Regions from separate parts of the Luteimicrobium sp. NPDC057192 genome, predicted to be linked through region 2. Evidence: predicted binding sites of a transcription regulator. Region 2 holds the regulator's gene; the other holds the start of a gene.
The links. The regulator HspR, encoded in region 2, represses chaperone genes until heat shock. The targets are predictions, from matches to a motif close to AAGTTGAGTCNNNNNGACTCAACTT.
Positions count from the first base shown of each region.

Region 1 (4,407 bases), on a different contig from region 2:
CGACACGGGCCTCCAGATCGCGCGCCTCGTCGCGGGTGCGCCGGCCTCCGAGTGGCCGTCGTACAACCTCGTCGTCAGCAGCGAGTCGCACGACAACGTCGACTCCGACGGCGAGGACGCGGACGGGTTCGCGGCCAAGCTCACCGCGGGCCCCGGGAACGTGTTCCGGTACGACGTCTCGCACAACAACATCGACGACGGCTGGGACCTGTACGCGAAGGACGAGACGGGGCCGATCGGCGTCGTCACGATCGAGGACTCGCTGTCGTACCACAACGGCACCCTGTCCGACGGGTCGCAGGCCGGCAGCGGCGACCGCAACGGGTTCAAGCTCGGCGGCTCGGGGATCGCCGACGACCACGTCGCGCTCCGCAACATCGCCTACGAGAACGGGCACGACGGGTTCACGTACAACAGCAACCCGGGCCACATGACGATCACGGACAACGTGAGCCTCGGCAACGCGGAGCGCAACTTCCACTGGGAGAGCGGCACCTCGGTGTTCAGCGGCAACCTGTCGTGCGACAGCGGCTCGAACGACAAGATCGTCGGGACCGACGACGGGACGAACCACTGGGACACGGGCTCGAACAGCTCGGGCTGCTCCGCCTACGCGGGCGCGCTCGGGTGGAGCTTCGGCTCCGACGGCGTCTTCCACGTGACGTTCGGCGGCTCCGAGCCGACGGACCCGCCCACCGACCCGACGGACCCGCCGACGGATCCCACGGACCCGCCGACCGACCCGACCGACCCGCCGAGCGGCACCAATCTCAGCCTCGGCGCGGGTGCCGACGGCTCGAGCAAGGGCGGCGGCACGAGCTACGGCAACGCCGTCGACGGTGACGCCTCCACCTTCTGGTCGCCCAGCGGGACCACCGGCACCATCTCGGTGAAGTGGGACACCGCGAAGACCGTCGGGGCCGTCGTCGTGAAGGAGGCCGCCGGCTCGACCGGGACCATCGGCGCGTGGAAGGTCGTGAACAACGACACCGGGGCCGTCCTCGCGACGGGCACCGGCGCCGGGACCATCACGTTCTCCGCGACGTCGCTCAAGAAGATCAACTTCGTGATCACGAGCGCGTCCGGGACGCCGAAGGTCGCGGAGCTGGAGACCTACGCCGGCTGACGACGTACGTCCGCGCACGACGGAGGCCCCGGCTCGCCGAGCCGGGGCCTCCCGTGCGTGCTAGACCGAACGTCATGGCCGACTCCCCGCCCTCGTCCGCGAGCGACGCGCGGGTCGTCGCCGCCGTGACCCCGCGCGTCGTCTCGACGGCCGACGAGCGTGGCGACTCCACGCTGACGGTCGTCGTGGCGTTCGCCGCGAACCTCGTGATCGCCGTCGCGAAGTCGGCGGCGGCCGTCGTCACCGGCTCGGCGTCGATGGTGGCGGAGGCCGTCCACTCCTGGGCGGACACCGGCAACGAGGTCTTCCTCCTGATCGCGGACCGGTCGTCGCGCCGCAAGGCGGACGCGGTGCACCCGCTGGGCTACGGGCGCGAGGCGTACGTGTGGTCGATGTTCGCCGCGATCGGGCTGTTCGCCATCGGTGCGGGCGTGTCGGTCACCCACGGCATCCAGGAGCTCGTGAAGGCCGAGCCCGCCTCCGACTTCGGGATCGCCTACGCGGTCCTCGCCCTGTCGTTCGTCCTCGAGGGCACGTCGTTCCTGCGGTCGATCCGGCAGGCGCGCGGGGAGGCACGGAACGCGGAGCGGGACGTCGTCCAGCACGTCGTCGCGACGTCGGACCCGACGCTGCGGGCCGTCGTCGCGGAGGACGCCGCCGCACTGGTGGGGCTCGTCGTCGCGTTCGTCGGCGTGCTCGCCCACCAGCTCACCGGGTCACCGGTCCCGGACGCGATCGGCTCGATCGTCGTCGGGCTGGTCCTGGGGGTGGTCGCCGTCGTGCTGATCCAGCGCAACCGCGACTTCCTCGTCGGCGCGGGTGTCGACGAACGTACCCGGCACGGCGTCCTCGCCGGGCTCCTCGCGTTCCCCGACGTGGCGCGCGTGACGTACCTGCGGCTCGAGTACGTCGGCCCCCGGTCGCTCTACCTCGTGGCGAGCGTCGACCTCGTCGGGGACGACGCCGAGCACGTGGTCGCCCGGCGGCTCGACGCGCTCGAGCGCCGGGTCGCGGAGACGCCGCACGTCGCGGGCGTCGTGCTCACGCTCTCGACGCCCGAGGAACCGTCGCTCGCGCTGTGACCGACGACAGGGGCACCCCCGTCGTCAGTCGAGCGGCGGACGCTGGTCGTCGGTGCGGTCCATCGAGCGGCGGGTCCGCGCGCCCACGATCGCCACGGTGACCAGCCCCGCGACGGCGACGCCCAGGATGACCTTGACCCAGGGGAAGCCCGAGCCCTCGCTGGAGTCGGGGCGGTCGCCCGGCTGGACGGTCGACGTCGCGGTCGGGCCGGAGCCGGGCGTGGCCGCCTGCGCGCCGCCGACGCCGAGCCCGCCGACCGTGAGCACCAGCAGGGTGCCGAGCGCCGCGAGGGCGAGGAGCGGTCGTCGGACGAACGGCGTGCGGAGCATGCTTGCGAGGGTAGTCCTCGGGGAAGACAACCAGAGTTGAGCGGAATAGGCTCAACTCTGCAGAGGTTGCTCTGAGCAGAAGCATCCCCGATGACCGGAGGACCCCGGAGACCCTATGGACACCCAGTTCACGACCATGTCGCAGCAGGCGATCGGCGAGGCCATCCAGACCGCGTCGGCCGCCGGCAACCCCCAGCTCGAGCCCGTCCACCTGCTCCACGCGCTGCTGCAGCAGCAGGGCGGCGTCGCGGGCGGGCTGCTCGACGCCGTCGGCGCCGACACCCAGGCCGTCGGCCAGAAGGTGCGCGGCGCCCTCGTCGCGCTGCCCACCGCGAGCGGCTCGGCCGTCGCGCAGCCGACCGCGAGCCGCGCCACCAGCGCCGTGCTGGACCTGGCAGGGAAGGAGGCGCAGTCGCTCGGCGACCAGTACGTCTCCACCGAGCACCTCCTGATCGGGCTCGCGGGCGCCCAGTCGCCCGCCGCCGACATCCTGCGCGCCGCCGGCGCGACCGTGGACGCGCTGCGCGCCGCCCTGCCGTCCGTCCGCGGCAACGCCAAGGTCACGAGCCCCAACCCCGAGGGCACCTACAAGGCGCTCGAGCAGTACGGCAACGACCTCACCGCCCAGGCGTCCGACGGCAAGCTCGACCCCGTGATCGGGCGCGACTCCGAGATCCGGCGCGTCATCCAGGTGCTGTCGCGGCGCACCAAGAACAACCCCGTCCTCATCGGCGAGCCCGGAGTCGGCAAGACCGCCGTCGTCGAGGGGCTGGCCCAGCGCATCGTCGCGGGCGACGTCCCCGAGTCGCTCAAGGGCAAGAAGCTCGTCGCGCTCGACCTCGCGTCGATGGTCGCGGGCGCCAAGTACCGCGGCGAGTTCGAGGAGCGGCTCAAGGCCGTCCTCGAGGAGATCCAGCAGTCCGACGGGCAGGTCGTCACGTTCATCGACGAGCTGCACACCGTCGTGGGCGCCGGTGCCGGCGGCGAGGGTGCCATGGACGCGGGCAACATGCTCAAGCCCATGCTCGCCCGCGGAGAGCTGCGCATGGTCGGCGCGACGACGCTCGACGAGTACCGCGAGCACATCGAGAAGGACCCCGCCCTCGAGCGCCGGTTCCAGCAGGTGTTCGTCGGCGAGCCGTCCGTCGAGGACACCGTCGCGATCCTGCGCGGCCTCAAGGAGCGGTACGAGGCCCACCACAAGGTGACCATCGCCGACGACGCCCTCGTCGCCGCCGCCGCGCTGTCCGACCGGTACATCACCGGCCGCCAGCTCCCCGACAAGGCCATCGACCTCGTCGACGAGGCCGCGTCGCGCCTGCGCATGGAGCTCGACTCGTCCCCGACCGAGATCGACGAGCTCCAGCGCGCCGTCACGCGCCTCGAGATGGAGGAGGTCGTGCTCTCCGAGGCCGACGACCCCGCCTCGAAGGAGCGCCTCGAGCGCCTGCGCAAGGACCTCGCCGACCGCCGCGAGCAGCTCTCCGCGCTCACCACCCGCTGGGAGGCCGAGAAGGCCGGGCACAACCGCGTCGGCGACCTCAAGGTCCGGCTCGACCAGCTCCGCTCCGACGCCGAACGTCTCCAGCGCGAGGGCGACCTCGAGAAGGCCGCGCGCATCCTCTACGGCGAGATCCCCGCCGTCGAGAAGGAGCTCAGCGCCGCCGAGGCCGCCGAGGACGCCGAGGCCGACGTCGAGGCGGTCGCGCACGAGACCCCGCTCGTCCCCGAGAAGGTCTCCGCCGACGAGATCGCCGAGGTCGTGTCCGCGTGGACCGGCATCCCCGCCGGCCGGCTGCTGCAGGGCGAGTCCGAGAAGCTCCTCCACATGGAGGACGTCATCGGTGAGCGCCTCATCGGGCAGTCGTC
Region 1 is NZ_JBHUWD010000023.1:39,803-44,209, reverse strand. Features, by position in the region: gene ACFT5B_RS12030 (hypothetical protein) at 1-1,126, shown strand, start outside; gene ACFT5B_RS12025 (cation diffusion facilitator family transporter) at 1,201-2,208, shown strand; gene ACFT5B_RS12020 (hypothetical protein) at 2,233-2,538, opposite strand; gene clpB (ATP-dependent chaperone ClpB) at 2,654-4,407, shown strand, end outside.
Region 1: a site for HspR is predicted at 2,572-2,596, ahead of clpB (ATP-dependent chaperone ClpB). Genes of this name have one in related genera too.

Region 2 (4,407 bases):
TGTACTCGACCGAGAAGCTGGTCAACGACAACAAGGACAAGATCCCCGCGGACGTCGCGTCCGAGGTCGAGGCGGACATCGCCGCCGTGAAGTCGGCCCTCGAGGGCGACGACGCGGACGCCGTCAAGGCCGCGCACGAGAAGCTCGGCGCGTCGAGCCAGAAGATCGGCCAGGCGCTGTACGCGGCGGCCGAGCAGGAGCAGGCGGCCGGCAACGCCGGTGCGGCCCAGGACGACGCGACCGCCGCCGCGGGCGCGGGCTCCGCTCCTGACGAGGACATCGTCGACGCGGAGATCGTGGACGAGGACGACAAGAAGTGACGACCTCAGGGAACACCCCGGACGTGCCGGAGGAGGAGTCCTCCTCCGGCACCCCGTTCCACTTCACCGACAAGCGCCGGATCGACCCGGAGACGGGCGAGCCGCGCCAGGCTGCGTCGTCGGGCACGCCCGACGGCGCCGCCCCGGGCGGCGAGGGCATCGACCACCTCGACTTCGAGCCGGGGCAGGGCGACGCGCTCGACGGCGTCGACACCGAGCTCGCCGCGGCGCAGGCCGAGGCGGCGGCCCACCTGGACGCGCTGCAGCGTGAGCGCGCGGAGTTCGTGAACTACCGCAACCGTGCCAAGCGCGAGTCCGAGGCGTCGCGCTCGCGCGGCGTCGAGGACGTCCTCGTGGCGCTGCTCCCGGTGCTCGACGACGTCGACCGCGCCCGCTCGGCCGGCGACCTCACCGGGCCGTTCGCCGCGATCGCGGACAAGCTCGACGGCGTCCTCGCCAAGTACGGCGTCGAGCGGTTCGGGCGGGTCGGCGAGGAGTTCGACCCGAACCTGCACCACGCGCTCATGCACCAGGCCGACGCGGACGCGACCTCGACGACGATCAGCATCGTCATCGAGTCCGGGTACAAGATCGGCGACAAGGTGGTCCGGCCGGCGAACGTCGCCGTCGTCGGGCCGGAGAGCTGACCCACCGAGGGAAGGCACGAACGATCGGAACGAGGAGGAGGACGCCGTGACCGGGCAGGACTGGTTCGAGAAGGACTTCTACGCGGCTCTCGGCGTCCCCAAGGACGCGGACGACGCCGCCATCAAGAAGGCGTACCGCAAGCTCGCGCGCCAGTGGCACCCCGACCAGAACCAGGGTGACGCCAGCGCCGAGGCCAAGTTCAAGGAGATCGGCGAGGCGTACGCCGTCCTGTCGGACCCCGAGCAGCGTCAGCAGTACGACGCGGTCCGGGCGATGGCAGGCGGCGGCGCCCGCTTCTCCGCCGGGGGCCCTGGCGGCGGCGCCGGAGCCGGCGGGTTCGAGGACATGTTCGGCGGCATGTTCGGGGGCGGCGCTCCCGGCGGCCAGCGGGTGCGCTACTCGTCCGGAGGTGCGGGCGGGGGCGGCTTCGAGGACATCCTCTCGGGCCTCTTCGGCGGCGGCGCGGCCGGCCCGTACGGGCGGCAGGCGCCGACGCGCGGCCAGGACATCGCCGCGTCGACGACGCTCGCGTTCCGCACGGCCGTCGAGGGTTCCGAGGTGACGTTCGACGTCGACGGCCGCTCCGTGCGCGCGCGCATCCCCGCTGGGGTCCGCGACGGGCAGAAGATCAAGCTCGCCGGCAAGGGCCGGCCGAGTCCCACGGGCGGCCCCGCGGGTGATCTCGTGGTGACGGTCCACGTGACCCCGCACCCGGTGTTCTCGATCGACCCGGCGAACCCGAAGAACCTGCGCATGACGGTCCCCGTCACGTTCCCGGAGGCGGCCCTCGGCACCACCATCGAGGTCCCGACCCTCGACGGGCAGACGGTGCGCCTCAAGGTCCCGTCGGGGACGCCGTCGGGCCGGACGCTGCGCGTCAAAGGCCGCGGCGTCAAGACCGCCAAGGGCACCGGCGACCTCTACGTCACCGTGCAGGTCGCGGTGCCGCAGAAGCTCTCCAAGGCGGCCAAGCAGGCCGTCGAGGAGTTCGCGGCCCAGACGTCGGACGACGACGTGCGCTCGGACCTCGCCCAGCGCGCGGCGCAGTGATCGGCCGGGCCGGGCCCGCGGAAGGAGGCGCGACGTGAACGACGACGAGCCACGGTTCGTGATCTCGGAGGCGGCCGCGCTCGCGGGCATGCACCCGCAGACGCTGCGCCAGTACGACCGGCTCGGCCTCGTGTCGCCCCGGCGGGCGCGGGGGCGCGGTCGCCGGTACTCGCCGCGCGACGTCGCCAAGCTGCGCGAGGTGTACCGCCTCTCGCACGAGGAGGGCATCAACCTCGCGGGGATCAAGAAGATCCTCGCGCTGGAGGAGCGGGTCGAGCGCCTCGAGGGGATGCTCGAGGCGCTGGCTCTGCGCGCCGACCCGGGGCGCCGCGTGTTCGCCGCGGCGTCGTCGGGCGACGTGGTGATCGTGCCGCGCGGACGCCGAGCCAGCGTGCCGGAGGTCGAGGAGCGCGGCGCGCTCGTCCGCTGGTCGCCGTTCTGACCAGCGCCGCCGCGGGTGGGCGCGAATTACGCAACTGAAATGTCACCGAATAACATTTGTTAATGACATCGGTAAGGCAGCACTTCCTTGCTGGCGGAATGTCATTCCGGGGAATAGCGTCGGGCGTGGAAGCCCTTCCGACCGCCGCCCAGGAGGATGTCATGGCCACGATGGAGATGCCCCGGGTCACCGAGTGCACCGTGCTCGGCTGTTCCTACAACGACCACACCGCGTGCCACGCCGCCGCGGTCACCATCGGGGGGCGCGACAGCGGCGAGGCCGAGTGCGCGACCTTCATCCCGCTGGACGTCAAGGGCGGGCTGCCGAAGGTGATGACCTTCGTCGGGGCGTGCCAGCGCACGGACTGCTCGCACAACGACCACCTCGAGTGCGGCGCGGCGTCGGTCCGCGTGGGCCCGGGGGCTGCGAGCGCAGACCACGCGGACTGCCTCACGTTCAGCCCGCGCTGACCCGGACAGGGCTCAGGCGGCGCCGGAGGCCCCGAGCAGGGCCGGGACGTCGTCCACCGACGCCGGCAGGCCCTCGACCCACACGCGGGGAGGCCGGCGCACGACCGCGGACACGGCTCGGTCCCGCGCGGCGCGGTCCACGGCCGCCCGCAGGAGCGTCACATGCGTGCCGAGCTCGGCGTCCCGTGGCACGAGCGCGACGAAGACCCCCGGCGCGGCGACGGCCATCGGGTGGCCCTCGCCGAACGAGTCGGCCATGACCTTGCCCATGGCGGCCGCGCGCGCGAGCCGTTGGAACGCCGTGAGCTGGTCGACCGCGACGTCGACCACCACGAGGGCGTGCGTCGTCGTCGGGTCCTTCCCCTGTCGTCCTGCCTCGCCGTAGGTCTCGCGCAGCCTCAGCAGCAGGTAGTCGAGCGTCGGCAGCCCGGACCACGGGTCCACCAGCCCGACGGGTGCCGGCGCCGTCTCGTTCCCGACGACCCAGCCGACGCTCACGGCCCGCAGCACGTCAGGGCCTGGCTCGGTCCCCGCCGCGGCGTAGAGGCACGCGACGTCGTCCAGCGCCTCGCCGATGCCCACACCGAGCGCGGCGCGGGCGCGCCCCAGTCTTTCCGCGGCGCCGGTGACGTCGCGCTTCTCGACGATCCCCTCGGCGAGGGCGTCCACCGCAGGGTGGTACCAGTCGCCGTCGTGCAGCCACACCGCGGCGAGGCTCTCGTCCCTCCAGCGGTCGCGAAGACGCTGCGCGGGCGCCTCGAGCGGCGGCAGTCGTCCATGGGTCATGCGGATGAGACCGACGTGGAACGGATTCATGACGCGGCGGGAGCGGGTGAAACCGGTCCCGGACCGATCGAGGCGTCTCTCGTGTTTCGCCCGCTCGGGCCATGGTCTCGCGTGGCGCGCGCGTCTACGATGTGGGGGCGTCCGACGACTGGAGCACCACCCCGTAATGACGGCCCTCGACCCCGGCACCTCGAGCGCGGCGAGCGACGCCGAGCTCATCGCGGCAGTTCGTGCCGGGGACAAGCACGCCTACGGCGAGCTCTACGAGCGCCACAGTTCGGCGGCTGCGGCGGTCGCGCGACAGTACGTCTCGAGGCCCGCGGACGCCGACGACGTCGTCTCGGACGCGTTCGCGAAGGTGCTGTCGGTGCTGCAGTCGGGCGGCGGGCCCGACCTCGCGTTCCGCGCGTACCTGTTCACCGTCGTCCGGCACACCGCGTACGGGCTGACCGAGGGCAGCCGGCGTCAGCGGCCCACGGACGACTGGACGATGTACGAGTCGTCGTTCGGGCTGGCCGCCTCGACGGAGGAGCCCGCGCTCGAGGGCTTCGAGCGGTCCGTGGTCAGCCGTGCGTATCGGGGTCTGCCCGAGCGCTGGCAGGCCGTGCTCTGGTACACGGAGGTCGAGAGCCTCACGCCGGCGCAGATCGCGCCGCTGCTCGGGCTCACGGCCAACGGCGTCTCCGCGCTC
Region 2 is NZ_JBHUWD010000009.1:74,933-79,339, reverse strand. Features, by position in the region: gene dnaK (molecular chaperone DnaK) at 1-320, shown strand, start outside; gene grpE (nucleotide exchange factor GrpE) at 317-967, shown strand; gene ACFT5B_RS06655 (DnaJ C-terminal domain-containing protein) at 1,014-2,018, shown strand; gene ACFT5B_RS06650 (heat shock protein transcriptional repressor HspR) at 2,053-2,460, shown strand; gene ACFT5B_RS06645 (DUF1540 domain-containing protein) at 2,622-2,930, shown strand; gene ACFT5B_RS06640 (hypothetical protein) at 2,943-3,716, opposite strand; gene ACFT5B_RS06635 (sigma-70 family RNA polymerase sigma factor) at 3,883-4,407, shown strand, end outside.